DNA from 3 places in the Luxibacter massiliensis genome. Region 1 is predicted to be linked to each of the others. Evidence: predicted binding sites of a transcription regulator. Region 1 holds the regulator's gene; each other region holds the start of a gene.
The links. Region 1 encodes Rex, which represses fermentation and respiration genes when NADH is low (regulators of the CRP and FNR family bind a similar motif). Its sites were predicted from a motif close to ATTGTTAANTANTTAACAAT; they were not measured.

Region 2: the regulator Rex is predicted to act here: its motif matches at 2,149-2,168, upstream of adhE (bifunctional acetaldehyde-CoA/alcohol dehydrogenase).
Region 3: the regulator Rex is predicted to act here: its motif matches at 1,537-1,556, upstream of EFA47_RS08670 (4Fe-4S dicluster domain-containing protein).

Annotation. Positions count from the first base shown of each region.
Region 1 covers NZ_UWOE01000001.1:1,622,654-1,627,815, reverse strand. Annotated here, with positions in the region: gene alr (alanine racemase) at 1-85, opposite strand, end outside; gene EFA47_RS07445 (NAD(P)H-hydrate dehydratase) at 51-1,586, opposite strand; gene EFA47_RS07440 (redox-sensing transcriptional repressor Rex) at 1,692-2,336, opposite strand; gene abc-f (ribosomal protection-like ABC-F family protein) at 2,610-4,538, shown strand; gene EFA47_RS07430 (NADP-dependent isocitrate dehydrogenase) at 4,705-5,162, opposite strand, start outside.
Region 2 covers NZ_UWOE01000001.1:343,915-349,076, reverse strand. Annotated here, with positions in the region: gene adhE (bifunctional acetaldehyde-CoA/alcohol dehydrogenase) at 1-2,091, opposite strand, end outside; gene EFA47_RS01780 (D-lyxose/D-mannose family sugar isomerase) at 2,318-3,001, opposite strand; gene EFA47_RS01775 (carbohydrate kinase family protein) at 3,003-4,010, opposite strand; gene EFA47_RS01770 (class II fructose-bisphosphate aldolase) at 4,021-4,905, opposite strand; gene EFA47_RS01765 (ABC transporter permease) at 4,937-5,162, opposite strand, start outside.
Region 3 covers NZ_UWOE01000001.1:1,879,282-1,884,443, reverse strand. Annotated here, with positions in the region: gene EFA47_RS08675 (homocysteine S-methyltransferase family protein) at 1-1,509, shown strand, start outside; gene EFA47_RS08670 (4Fe-4S dicluster domain-containing protein) at 1,634-3,145, shown strand; gene alaS (alanine--tRNA ligase) at 3,429-5,162, shown strand, end outside.

The DNA.
Region 1 (5,162 bases):
CCCCAATCCTTCTCTTCAACTGCCCCATATTATAGGCAACTGCATCTAAGTCAATCCTGGCATATACCCTGCTGTATTGTTTCATCTTCCATACTCTCCTCTGTCTCTTTGATACAAGCCTGTATGCCGGCAATCAGATCCTGTGCCAGCACACTGTAGGATCCCTTTGCCTTCCTGGCCGCATCTCCGCCGCAGGCATGTAAAAATACCCCGCAGGACGCAGCCTCAAATGTCTCCATGCCCTGGGCCAGTAAAGCTGTAATAACGCCGGCAAGAACATCTCCTGACCCCGCCTTAGCCATGGCGTTATTCCCTGTCGTATTTACAAAGGGATGTTCTCCTGCCTTCATGACGAATGTGCGTGCATCTTTCAGCGCGCAGACAATATCATACCGGCCTGTAAACTCTCTTATTCTGGTAAGACGCTGATCCTTTAGTTCTCTGACCGGACAGTCCAGCAAACGGGCCATTTCTTTCATGTGGGGAGTCAATACCAGGGGACATTCTTTCTTTTCTAAAAGTTCCAGATGTCTGCTCAAAAGATTCAGTCCATCTGCATCGACAACACAGGGCACTTTTGCTTCCCTCAGCGTCTGGGCCAATAATTTCTCTGCTGTTTTACTCTGCCCAAGGCCGCATCCGATACAGACAACATCTGCCCAGGAAAGCAGGCTTTTAAACCGCTCCTCTTCATACTCCCTGTATGTGGCCAAAATCGCCTCAGGGAGCTGCTGCTGGAGGATCACCCGGTTATCCTCAGAAGTATAGATCTGTACAAGTCCCGCCCCACACGTGTAGGCAGCCATAGCACTTAAATAAGCTGCCCCTGACATACCTGGACTCCCGGTAACCATCAGGACTCTTCCGTATGTACCCTTGTGTGAATCCGCCTTTCTCCGGGGCAGAAGCCTTTGCAAGTCTGCCTTATGGTATCGGAAACACACTCCTGTCTCTTGTTCAAATATATGCCCGCTAATACCAATATCCTTTGTCACAACCTTGCCTGCAGACAAATATCCGGGGTACAGGATGCATCCCAGCTTTGCACATGCGAAAGCAACTGTCAGATCTGCTTTAAAAGCAATGCCCAGTACCTGCCCCGTGGCAGAACAGATCCCGGATGGAATATCCACTGCTGTCTTGTGTCCCTGCAAGGCATTCATTGCCTCTATTATGCTGCGGTACCTGCCTGATACTTCCCGGTTGAGCCCCACGCCAAAAACAGCGTCTACAATACTAGTATATTCTCCGGCCTCTATTGTTGTGACTATAGGGACTTCTGACTTATCTGCTATCCGCATCTGCAGCCGGCATTCTTCACTCATAGATTCTTCCCGGCCCACAAAAACGGCTGTGACCTGACAGCCTTTTCCCTTCAGAAGCCTTGCAACTGCAAACCCGTCACCACCATTATTTCCTGATCCACAGACCACAAGGGTCTTTGTCAAGTCTGCCCCATCCTGTTCCATGGCCTCCACAACGGAGAGCGCCGCCCGCTCCATCAGCACCAGGGATGGGATGCCTATCTCATGGATGGTATAACTGTCTGCCCTCTGCATCCATTCTCCTGTAGGCAAATATTCCATATTCCAGCCTCCTTTATATTTTGTGGGAACAAAGAAAGTCCCCTCTGAAATGAAACAACGTGTAAAAAAGACAAGCTGTCCTTAATACACGTCTGATACCCTTCTTTATTTTCCGTGGTCTTCCTGATAGCGGCTGATTGTATATGACAAGCGCATCAGGCTGTCAGACAAATGCACATTCTCCACAATAATGTCTTCCGGCAGGTTCAAATCTGTATGTGCAAAATTCCAGATAGCCCTGATTCCATTTTCTATAAGCATCTCAGCTACTTCAATGGCTTTTGACTTAGGGATAGTCAGCGCGGCAATCTCAATATCTGACTGACTTACAAAATCCTTCAGCTCGTCCATCATCCGGATAGGGACTCCCCGGATAGCCACCCCTTCCAACCGGGAATTCACATCAAAAAGTCCTTTAAGAATAAACCCATTCTTCTCAAATGACGCATAATTGGCCAACGCCTGCCCTAGATTTCCGGCTCCTATGATAATCATATTGTGAGGCCTGTTAAGTCCCAGAATCTTTCCGATCTCCGTATAGAGGTACTTTACATTATAGCCATATCCCTGCTGGCCGAACCCACCGAAGTTATTTAAATCCTGCCTGATCTGGGAAGCAGTCACATGCATCTTTTTACTCAAATCATTCGAAGAAATGCGTTCTACCCCTGCATCTAAAAGCTCACCCAAATATCTATAGTATCTGGGCAGCCTCCCTATCACTGCCCGTGATATCTCTCTGTCTTCCACAGTTATCGCCTCCAAATTTGTTCTGGGATGCATTCAGTAACCTGCAGGTACTTAAAAACCTGGATTATCAAACACATCTTTGCCTTATTATATAGAATTGTAAGAACAAAGTCAAATTTTTGTTGTATTTCGGTTTATTTCCGCTATAATAAAATGGGTATTGAACAAGGAACGTATAAATCCTGTATACGCCGGGAAGGCCTGGGGCAGGCCCTATCCGGCCTGCAGGATCTTGCATCATATTAAATTTATTTGGATTACAGGAGGCTGTCTATGGTATTGGCATGTCACAATCTTACTAAATCTTTCGGGGAACAGCTCATTGTACAGAATGGAGCTTTTCATATAGAAGACAGAGAAAAAACTGCACTGGTAGGCGTAAATGGCGCCGGGAAATCCACAATCCTTAAAATGATCGTGGGCGAAGAGCCGGCAGACGGGGGAGAGATTATTCTGACAAAAGGTAAAACTTTAGGGTATCTGGCCCAACAGCAGCATCTGCAGAGCGGACTCTCTATTTACGAGGAGGTAAAAACAGCAAAAGCTGATATCCTTGCATTAGAAGCGCAGATACGGCTTGCTGAACAGGAACTTAAGACATTAAGCGGCGATGCCCTTCATAATAAACTGGAATCTTATCACAGGATGGTATCTAGATTTGAGTCTGAAAATGGTTATGCATGTGAGAGCGAGCTGGCCGGTGTATTGAAAGGCCTTGGTTTTTTGGAGGAGGACTTTTCAAAAATGACTGACACTCTGTCAGGGGGGCAGAAAACCCGCGTATCCCTTGGCAAGCTGCTGCTCACCAGACCAGATATCCTCCTGCTGGACGAGCCTACCAACCATTTGGATTTAAATTCCATCACATGGCTGGAAACCTACCTCATGAATTATCCAGGTGCTGTTTTTATCGTTTCCCATGACCGATTCTTCCTGAATCGGGTTGTCACAAAAGTTGTGGAGATAGAAAACGGCGAAATACGGATGTACCTGGGCAATTATAAGGCATATGCAGAGAAGAAACAGCAAATCAGGGATGCCCTGCTCAAAGAATATTTAAACCAGCAGAAGGAGATACAGCACCAAGAAGCCGTGATTGAAAAACTGCGCTCTTTTAACCGGGAAAAGTCTGTCCGCCGCGCGGAAAGCCGCGAAAAAATGCTGGATAAGATGACACGTATTGAAAAACCCAAAGAGGCCGCAAAGGACATGCATTTTTCCCTGGAGCCATCCTGCCTCAGCGGGAATGACGTCTTAACTGTCAAAGGACTTTCCAAAAGTTTTGGCAGCCAGACCTTATTTAAGGACATAGACTTTGAGATTAAGCGCGGGGAGCATGTAGCCGTCATCGGCGACAACGGCACAGGCAAAACGACTCTGCTGAAAATCCTGAACCAGGTCATCCCTCCGGATGCCGGAGCCTTTACCCTTGGCTCCAAGGTGACTATCGGATATTATGACCAGGAACACCATGTCCTGCATGAGGACAAAAATATCTTCGAAGAGATTTCCGACGCTTACCCATCCCTTACGAATACTGAGATACGAAGCACCCTGGCTGCATTTCAGTTTACAGGAGATGAAGTATATAAACTGATCCGGGATCTTAGCGGAGGCGAAAAAGGAAGGGTCTCTCTGGCAAAACTCATGTTATCTGAGGCCAATTTCCTTATTCTGGATGAACCTACGAACCATTTGGATATTACCTCCAGGGAAATTCTGGAAAAGGCTTTGAATGAGTATACCGGCACTGTGCTCTACGTATCTCATGACCGGTATTTTATTAACCAGACGGCAAAACGGATTTTGGAACTGGTAAACCAGACATTTATAAACTATATTGGGGATTATGATTATTATCTTGAAAAGCGGGATGACCTCACTTCACTATATGCCCCCCAATTGTTACATACATCCCCTGAAGGCCAGGCTGCCCACGGTAATAAAGAGAGCGATTCCCGGATCAGCTGGCAGGAGCAAAAGGAGCAGAAGGCCCTGAAGAGAAAACGGATGAATGATTTAAAGCGCACAGAGGAGCGCATTTCCATCCTGGAGGAAAGAAACTTAGAGATTGATCAGCTTATGTCCCAGGAAGAGATTTATTCCAGTTCCGTAAAGTGCCAGGAACTGGCTCTTGAGAAAACCGCCAATGATGAAGAACTGGAAAATTTATATGAAAAATGGGAGGAACTGGCCGAGTAGGCCGTCCTCCCATTCTGCTATAAGCAGATCCTTTTATTCCCACGAGCAAGGAGCCCAAGCGGACATGTTTATATGTCTGTTTGGCGGCTGCCGCGAGGGTCTCATACCCCGATGCTTGCATCGCTGCTAGTTTGATGCCCCGTATGCTTGCATCGGGGTCTTTGACTTATAAGCGTTTTGCTATTTCTTTAATAAACTCCTCGCTGTTTAGCACAACAGGATTCTCAATGGTTGTAATCAACGCTAAATCCTTTGTCATGCTTCCTGATTCGATGGTATCAATGGTGGCCTTCTCCAGCCTGTCCGCAAATTTCATCAGTTCACTGTTCCCATCCAGTTCCCCCCTCTTTCTGAGGGCGCCTGTCCAGGCAAAAATAGTAGCTACGGAATTGGTGGAAGTCTCCTCTCCTTTTAAATGTTTATAGTAGTGCCTCTGCACTGTCCCATGGGCAGCCTCATACTCATAATACCCCTCTGGTGACACCAGGACAGAAGTCATCATAGCAAGGGATCCAAAAGCTGAAGAAACCATATCGCTCATCACATCTCCGTCATAATTCTTGCAGGCCCAGATATAGCCTCCCTCAGATTTCATAACCCGCGCCACTGCATCGTCAATCAAGG
Region 2 (5,162 bases), 1.3 Mb from region 1:
AGAAGGCAGATAGTCAAATACCATTTTTACTGCTTTCATAGCCAGGCCGTCGGTGTAATCTGTTGCCATGATAGACACGTAGGCCTCAATTGCATGTGTCATGACATCAATACCAGAAGCGCTGGTCAGGCCTTTCGGCTGTGTCATCATATTATCCACGTCCACAATCGCCATGTTCGGAAGCAGCTCATAATCTGCCAGAGGCCATTTTACTCCTGTGTCTGCATCTGTAATAATTGCAAATGGCGTTACCTCTGACCCCGTTCCTGAAGAAGTCGGAATTGCCACAAAATAAGCTTTTTCTCCCATTTTAGGGAAGGTAAATACTCTCTTACGGATATCCATAAAATCCATAGCCATATCTTCAAAGTTAGCTTCTGGATGCTCATACATCACCCACATAATTTTAGCGGCATCCATGGCAGATCCGCCGCCAAGTGCGATGATTGTATCTGGCTCAAAGGAACGCATCATATCTGCCCCCTTCTGGGCACACTGGAGAGTCGGATCAGGAGCCACCTCATAAAAGCATGTATGTTGGATTCCCATTTCATCTAATTTTTCTTCAATAGGAGTTACATACCCATTCTTATACAAAAAGCTGTCAGTAACAATAAATGCTTTCATTTTATGCATAATTGTCCCCAGCTCATCTAACGCAACTGGCATACAGCCTTTTTTGAAATAAACCTTTTCAGGTGTCCGGAACCACAGCATATTTTCTCTCCTCTCAGCGACAGTCTTTATATTCAGCAGATGCTTCACCCCTACATTCTCAGATACGGAGTTGCCCCCCCAGGAACCACAGCCCAGGGTCAGGGACGGAGCCAGCTTAAAGTTATAAAGGTCACCGATGCCGCCGTGGGAAGACGGTGTATTAATCAGAATACGGCAGGTTTTCATAGCCTGTGCATGTTTTGCAATCTTGTCAGACTCAGCAGGATGCACATAGAGAGATGCTGTATGCCCATATCCCCCGTCAGCAACAAGCTGCTCTGCCTTAGCAAGAGCCTCTTCAAATGTCCCTGCCTTGTACATTGCAAGCACAGGAGATAGCTTCTCATGGGCAAATTCCTCTGAAATATCGACAGACTCTACTTCCCCAATTAATATTTTTGTATCCTCTGGAACATCCACTCCCGCCATCTTTGCGATCTCGTATGCCGATTTCCCAGGTATCTTGCTGTTGAGCGCACCATTAATGATAATCGTCTTGCGCACTTTATCTAGCTCTGCACCTTTTTTCAGGAAATAGCAGCCCCGGTATGCGAACTCCCTCTTAACTTCCTCGTAAATACTATTCAATACGGTAACTGACTGCTCAGAAGCACAGATCATACCATTATCAAATGTTTTAGAATGGATAATTGAATTTACCGCCAGCTTAATATCTGCAGTATCATCTATAATAACAGGTGTATTCCCGGCTCCAACGCCCAATGCCGGCTTTCCCGATGAGTAGGCCGCCTTTACCATTCCCGGGCCTCCGGTTGCAAGGATAATATCCGCGTCCTTCATAACCGCGTTTGTCAGATCCAGGGAAGGCACGTCAATCCACCCGATAATCCCTTCCGGCGCCCCAGCCTTTACCGCGGCATCCAAAACAACCTTTGCCGCTGCAATCGTACATGCCTTTGCGGCCGGATGGGGACTAATAATAATAGCATTTCTTGTTTTCAGGCAAAGCAATGTTTTGAAGATTGCTGTGGATGTAGGATTCGTTGTGGGGATAACCGCTGCAACCAATCCGATAGGTTCTGCTATCTTCCTGATGCCGAATGCTGCGTCTTCTTCTATAACTCCACATGTCTTTGTATTCTTATATGCATTATAAATGTATTCTGCTGCATAATGATTCTTAATAACCTTATCCTCTGCAATGCCCCTCTGTGTTTCTTCTACGGCCATTTTTGCCAGAGGAATACGTTGTTTATTGGCTGCCATCGCCGCCTCATAGAAGATTTTATCAACCTGTTCCTGTGTAAAGGATGCAAATACTTTCTGCGCTTCACGCATTGCTTTCATTTTTGCTTCAAGTGTTTCTACACTGTCAACAATTTCCGGTACCACTGCCTGATCCTTCTTTGCCATTACAATTTTCCTCCCGTAATTGAATAGTTTTCTTAACTACAGGTTTTAGTATATACCGTCGTTAAATATTTGTCAATCCCGTATTTGATAAATATTTAACGTTATTTATTTAACGCTTATTGTCTATTTTGCACAACTGCTAACATAAGATCAAATCTTATATGGGTATATAAACATTACGGAAGGTATTTTTCTGTAAGGAGTATGTATCTTTTCTAATGTAGAACTATACCGTGCCGCCAGGGTACTCATTACATAAAAGCCTGTATGGGGGTTCGTCCTCCTCGATATCAGGAAAACGCCCCATTTTTTCATAAAACCTGTTATCCGTATTATCGTCATTGCACATTGATACTTCTCCGATCAGTACGTCCCCGGTTCCCTCCTTTACGGCGAAATCGTGATACTGATGGGGCCAGAGAGTCACACTTTCTCCAGGTTTTAATTCAATCTTCGTGCCTGCTTTTACATAATATGAGCGCCCATCACTATTCACCAGCACGTCCTGATTGGACAGTCCCCCCTCACCGTCATCTTCATACAAGCCGATTATCAATACCCCACCTCCACGGTTAATGATATCCTCTGATTTTTTCCAGTGGAAATGCATGGGTGATGTCTGTCCTTCTTTGAGCATCAGCAGTTTTTCCGCATAGACTTTCTTATATTTGGGATTATTCTGGTTCCCATTGCGGAGTGTAATCAGTGCAAACCCGACCTTATCAAAATTGCCAAGTCCATAATCTGTAATGTCCCATCCCAGCATGTTATCACGGATCTCGTCATATTCGGGGCCTTTTTCTTTCCAGTCCTGCGCAGTCCAGCTGCAGAAAGGGGGGAGTTTAAATCCCTGTTTATTTACAAGCTGTTCCATTTCTTTGATACACTGATTAATTTTTGACCGTTTCACTCTATTGCCCTCCTTTATAATGTTTGTATAAGTCCAAAACCTCCCTGTAACTGCGCATTCCATCGCTTCCGCCAACCGCTGACAGGGAGCAGGCCGCACAGGCAGTCCCCAGTTCCATGGCCTTTTGAAGGCTCTGTCCTTGATAGGCGCCGTACAGCACTCCGCAGCAATATGCATCCCCTGCACCTGTGGTTCCCTTTATATATCCCTTTGGCAGATGCAGGCTCTCCACTTTCACGGTCTGCCCCGTCTCGCAATCCAACCCATAACTACATCCAGAAGAATGGACCACGGCCCATTTAGATACTCCCAGATCTTTTAGGATACGCAGTGCCTCCGGTATATTCTCCTCCATATCTACATTTTCACCTGTTAATCGTACTCCTGTTGTGCTTTCTGCCTCCAGTTCATTAATAATACAGAAGTCTGTATACTTAAGAGCTGCCGATACGATTCCCCTTGCCCTCTCGCTATCCTCCGAGACTACGTCTATGGAAGTTCTCATCCCTCTCTTCTGTGCTTCACATAAAATTCTGGCCGCATGGGTCCCGTATTCCTCATCTGCTGCATCTGCTTTTTTCATCAGCAGCAGATATTCCAGCTGAAAAATATCCGCATCCACCGCCTGCCAGTCAATACAGTTCTCTTCATATATGTCACTGGCTGCGGGAAGATAAAAGAATGTCCTTTGCTTACTGTCAAGGGGTTCGATTACCATGGTCATGGATGTGGCCTCTGATTGGATTACATTGGACATGTCTATATTGGGGAAACGTCCCAGGGCCTGTTTTGCAAACTTTCCATTTGCATCATTGCCCAGAAGCGCACTCACCTTGACCTGGAGATTGGGATCTAGCTTGGCCAGATCCTGGATCAGATTCCCCGATCCGCCAACCCCTTTCTTTATGTCCCTTATATTTGTGAGCCTGCCGATTCCAGGGTAGGTGTCTGTCATATAATACACATCTACAATCAGGGAGCCTGCAACTGTTATTCCTTTTGTCCCCATATACCCCCTCCTATATCTCCAGGCTGAATATCTGTATTGCCTCTTTTACATTCTCCCTCATCGCTTCAACAGCAATTAGGGGAATATCGTGGAAGAAAATATTGTCTCCATTTCCACATCTATCCATAGCTTCTTTTACTGCTTTCCCCCCTGCCAATGTCATATATGTATAATAATTGATTTTCCTGATCCCATTTCTGATCGCCGTCTGGAATTCATCTTTACTCAGGCCGGACCCCCCATGCATAACGAATGGCACATCAATTTTCTCTTTAATTCTGCTGATTCTGTCTAAATCCAGGACTGGTTTCTGCACATACACCCCGTGGGCAGTCCCAAATGCAATGGCAAGCACATCTACCCCTGTCTGCTTAACAAAATCTCTGGCCATATCTGGATCTGTATAGATATCATCAGTCCCCTGAAAGTTTTCTGCCAGGCTCTTTGTTCCCTCCGCCCCTCTGTTTCCCGTTTCTGAGGACAAAATATGCCCCAGCTCAGCCTCCACAGTCACACCAATGCTGTGGGCGAGACGTACTGTTTCTGCAGTCTGCCTGATATTCTCTTGATAGTCACTTCCAGATGCGTCGATCATGACCGATGTAAAGCCAAGCCTCATAGCCTTCATACAGCTCTCAACCGAGGAACCGTGGTCCAAATGGACACAAACAGGGACAGACGCCCTCCTAGCAAAATCAAGCATAATGGGAGCGGCAATTTCCATAGCTAAAAAAGGACTGTGTACTTCTGCATAATTCAGGATTACACCCTTTTTTGTCTCCTCCGCAGCCTGTATGATGGCCATAGCCGATTCAAGGTTTGCTACATTAAATGCCCCCGCCGCATAACCTTTCTGATTCGCTTCCTGTATGATCTCATTTAAGTTTACCAGCATAATTTTTGTCCCTTGCCCTTTCTATTATATTCTATTTCTTTTTATTTCTTATATAATCTATAAATACTGCCAGCAAAATAACAACACCTTTCACCACATACTGCCAAAATGAATTGACATTCATTAGATTTAAACCATTATTAAGTACGCCGATAATCAAGCCGCCTATGATGGTGCCCCCGATCTTACCGCTTCCTCCGGCCATGGACGTGCCGCCCACGACAACAGCGGCTATAGCGTCCATTTCCGCCCCGTCC
Region 3 (5,162 bases), 260 kb from region 1:
GAAGCCAAAGAGATTACAATCGTATCTTCCTACGGTCAGTCGGTCTGCCTGGGGCAAGGTTCTAAAATCATCGGGGAGAGGATCAACCCTACAGGTAAAAAACGTTTTAAGCAGGCCCTGAAAGACCATGACATCGATTACATTCTGAAGGAGGGAATTATCCAGCAGGAAAAAGGGGCGCATATTCTGGATGTAAATGTGGGGCTGCCAGACATAGATGAGGCCCAGGTCATGCAGGAAGTGGTGACTGAGCTGCAGAGTGTCACCAGCCTGCCTCTCCAGATTGACACAGTAGATATAAAAGCCATGGAGAGGGCGCTGCGTGTTTATAATGGCAAACCGATGGTGAATTCTGTCAGCGGCAAGCAGGAGTCTATGGATGCCGTTTTTCCCCTGATACAAAAATACGGGGGGGTTGTCATCGGCCTGACTCTGGATGAGCGGGGAATACCAGGGACAGCCGACGGCAGGGTTGAGATTGCCAGGCGAATCATAACAGAGGCGGCAAAATATGGGATACAGAAGAAGGATATAGTCATAGACGTGCTGGCTATGACTATAAGTTCAGAGCCAGAGGGAGCAGCGGTGACGCTAAAGGCCCTGCAGAAAGTACGCTATGGCCTTGGCGTCCATACAGTCCTTGGGGTATCCAATATTTCATTCGGACTTCCGTCCCGCCCGGTTATCAATGCAAATTTTTATACCATGGCCATGCAAAGCGGCTTAAGTGCAGGTATTATTAACCCGTCTTCAGAGGACATGATGAAATCCTATTATGCCTACCATGCGCTGATGAACCTGGATGACAATTGTAGTGCATATATAGCCAAATATTCCAACAGTGGCGGTGAAACAAAAGAAGTTTCTGCCCCAGGAGGAGATATGTCCCTGCAAATGGCCATTGAAAAAGGCCTTAGGGAGGAGGCCCAGCAGATTACCGGCAGCCTTGTCAGGGAGCAGGCGCCTCTTAAGATCATTAATACACATTTAATCCCGGCCCTCGACCAGGTAGGGAAAGGCTTTGAAAAAGGAAGCGTATTCCTGCCCCAGCTTTTGATGAGCGCTGAGGCGGCCAAGGCTGCATTTGCAGTCTTAAAAGAAAAGCTTGCCCAATCTGGGGGAGAAGGGGATAAAAAAGACAAGGTCATACTGGCGACAGTAAAAGGAGATATTCATGATATAGGGAAAAATATCGTAAAAGTATTGCTGGAAAATTATAGTTTTGAAGTCATTGACCTGGGTAAAGATGTGCCCCCTGAGAAAATTGTGGATACAGCCGTTGAGCAGGATGTGCGTCTGGTAGGTTTAAGCGCCCTTATGACGACAACAGTGGTCAGTATGGAGGAGACCATCCGGCTTCTCAGGGAGCAGGCCCCTGGATGCAGTGTGATGGTAGGGGGGGCTGTCCTGAACCAGGAGTATGCGGACATGATAGGGGCGGACTTTTATGGCAAGGATGCAATGCAGTCTGTCTATTATGCACAGAGGCTGTTTAAGGAACAGAAATGATGTACCCTTTTTTATACAAGAATCTGTATTGACTATTTTTTAACAAAAAGGTATAGTGAAAGTGCAAATAATTGATATGGCATAGAACTGCCGTTTTTCAGAAAATTTGGGAGGATAAAAACCTATGATGAGAGGACTGCAGACACCGGTCCGGGCAATCCGGAGAAAAGTATTTACGGAAGTGGCGAAGCTGGGATTCAAGGCAAATGCAGATACACTGTTAGACGATATGGAGGCAATTCCCTATGAAATTGTGAATGATGATACGGTAAAATACCGGGAGAGTACTTACCGTTCCCGCGCCATTGTAAGGGAACGCCTCAGGCTTGCCATGGGACTGTCTCTGAGGCCGGAAAATAAGCCAGTCCATCTGACTGCAGGCGTAGAGGCCAGCAATATATCAGAAAAATATTATGAACCCCCTCTTATGCAGGTGGTACCCTCGGCATGTGAGAGCTGTGAGGAGAATAAATATGAGGTGAGCAATATGTGTAAGGGATGCCTTGCACATCCATGCCAGGAAGTCTGTCCAAAGGGCGCCATATCTATGGTAAATGACCGTTCTTATATTGACCAGGATAAATGTATCAAATGTGGAAAGTGTAAATCAGCCTGTCCCTACGATGCCATCGCCAAAAAGGAAAGGCCCTGTAAGAATGCCTGCGGGGTGGGGGCCATTGTATCGGACAAATACGGCAGGGCCTACATTGACACGGAAAAATGCGTATCCTGCGGCATGTGCATGGTGAGCTGCCCATTTGGCGCCATATCAGATAAATCACAGATATTCCAGCTTACCCGGGCCCTTCAGGAGGGCGGCGAGATTGTGGCGGAGATCGCCCCTGCCTTTGTAGGACAGTTTGGCGATAATATTACTCCCCGCAATATCAAGGCGGCCCTGCAGGAATTAGGGTTTTCGGAAGTATATGAAGTGGCCCTGGGCGCAGATATTGGAGCAATTGCAGAGGCGCACCACTATGTGGAGAAGGTTGTCTCAGGGGAACTTCCCTTTCTTCTCACATCCTGCTGTCCCTCATGGGCCATGATGGCAAAGAAATTCTTCCCGGACCTGATTGACCAGATTTCCCAGGAACTGACCCCAATGGTGGCAACTGCCAGGACAATTAAAAAAGAGCATCCCAATGCAAAGGTGGTATTTATTGGGCCCTGTGCGGCGAAGAAGCTGGAGGCTTCCAGAAGGACAGTGCGCAGTGACGTGGATTTTGTTGTTACATATGAGGAACTTCAGGCAATGTTTGATGCCAAGAACATTGATTTGACTAAATATGAAGCTGAATCTTCCTTCCATGACGCAACAGGGGCAGGGAGAGGCTATGCATGTGCCGGAGGCGTGGCCGAGGCCATTGAGAAGTGTATCAATACGTATTACCCGGATGTGGAAGTCAATATAGAACATGCAGAGGGACTTGCTGAATGTAAGAAGATCCTGACCTTGGCGAAGGCGGGGAAGATGAACGGATGCCTGATTGAAGGCATGGGGTGCCCGGGAGGCTGTATAGCGGGGGCCGGCACAAATATACCTGTGGCTAAGGCCAAGAAGGCGCTGGCCAACTATGTCAAGAATTCTACGACGCCTGTTCCGGCAAAGGAACTGGAGGAGATTGAATTAAAATAATATTTGAAAATCCTTTTCAGCTATGATATGATAGGTAGGCACAGAGTGGATCAATATCCACTCTGTTTCTGATGAATTTGTATACAATGCCCCCAGGCGTTTAAATCTAAGGCAAAGATAAGAATGCTGGGCATGTCTGTAATATAAGTTCTGTTGTGTAGAGTGACAGATTAGTCTACAGCAACATTTTGGATACAACTCGCCGGGATATTCAGTTCAGGTATCCGGGGTGTATATAGACAGAGATTTCTGTCTCAGATAAAGAAACCGGGAGGGTAAGGTTATGCAGCCATATGGAGTAAACCAGTTGAGGAAGATGTTTTTGGAGTTCTTTGAGAGCAAAGGGCATCTGGCTATGAAGAGTTTTTCGCTTGTGCCCCACAATGATAAGAGCCTTTTGCTTATCAATTCAGGGATGGCTCCTCTTAAGCCATATTTTACAGGACAGGAGATCCCGCCGAATAAAAGAGTGACAACCTGCCAGAAATGTATCCGCACAGGGGATATTGAGAATGTGGGGAAGACGGCGCGCCACGGTACATTCTTTGAGATGCTGGGGAATTTCTCTTTTGGAGATTATTTTAAGAAGGAAGCCATTGAGTGGTCATGGGAGTTTTTGACAGAGGTGGTGGGATTGGATCCAGACCGGCTGTATCCTTCTGTCTATGTGGACGATGATGAGGCGTTTGAGATATGGAATAAAGATATGGGGATTCCAGCAGAACGGATTTTTAAATTTGGCAAGGAGGACAACTTCTGGGAGCATGGGTCCGGCCCCTGCGGCCCTTGTTCTGAAATCTATTACGACCGGGGAGAGAAGTACGGCTGCGGCAGGGAAGACTGTACAGTAGGCTGCGAATGTGACCGGTATATGGAAATCTGGAATAATGTCTTTACCCAGTTTGACAATGACGGCAAAGGCCACTATGCAGAGCTGGAGCAGAAGAATATTGACACGGGCATGGGCCTGGAAAGGCTGGCGTCTGCTGTACAGGATGTGGATTCTATTTTTGACGTGGATACGATGAAAACCCTGCGCGACCATGTATGCCGCCTTGCAGGCACTGAATACGGCAAAGATGACAAGGAGGATGTGTCCATCCGTGTAATCACAGACCATATCCGCTCTGTGACCTTCATGATATCAGACGGAATTATGCCTTCTAACGAAGGGCGGGGGTATGTGCTGCGCCGTCTTTTAAGAAGGGCGTCCCGCCACGGAAGGCTCTTGGGCATAGAAGGGAGCTTTTTGCCTGCCCTGGCCCAGACAGTGATTGAGGGATCCAGTGACGGCTATCCTGAACTGGAAGAAAAAAGAGATTTCATCCTGAATGTGATCGATAAGGAAGAAGAGCAGTTCAACAAAACAATTGACCAGGGACTTGTGATTCTATCAGAAATGATTGCCGGGATGGAGAAGGAAAGAAGTAAAGTGCTTTCCGGCGAACACGTGTTCAAACTCTATGACACATATGGATTCCCCCTTGATTTGACTAAGGAAATTCTGGAAGAAAAAGGCTTTACGGCAGACGAAAAAGGCTTTGAACAGGCCATGGAGGTGCAGCGGACAACAGCCCGCAATGCACGCGGGGTGACCAACTATATGGGGGCTGACGCTACAGTCTATGAGTCCATAGACCCGTCTGTAACCAGTCAGTTTGTCGGCTATGACAGGCTCAGCCATGAGTCAGAAATCACAGTCCTCACTACGGAAAACGAGGTGGCAGACGCCCTGTCGGATGGGGAGAGGGGCACAGTGTTTGTAAAAGAGACCCCCTTCTACGCCACAAGCGGCGGGCAGGAAGCTGATACAGGCATTATCAGCACTGCTGAAGGTGAATTTAAGGTGGAAGATACAATTAAGCTTCTTGGAGGCAAGATTGGGCATGTGGGGCAGGTTGTCAGCGGCATGTTAAAGACAGGCGACAAGGCTACGCTGCGCGTGGACGGTGAGAAGCGCGCTTTATCCGCCCGGAACCACAGCGCCACTCATTTGCTGCAGAAGGCCCTGCGCACA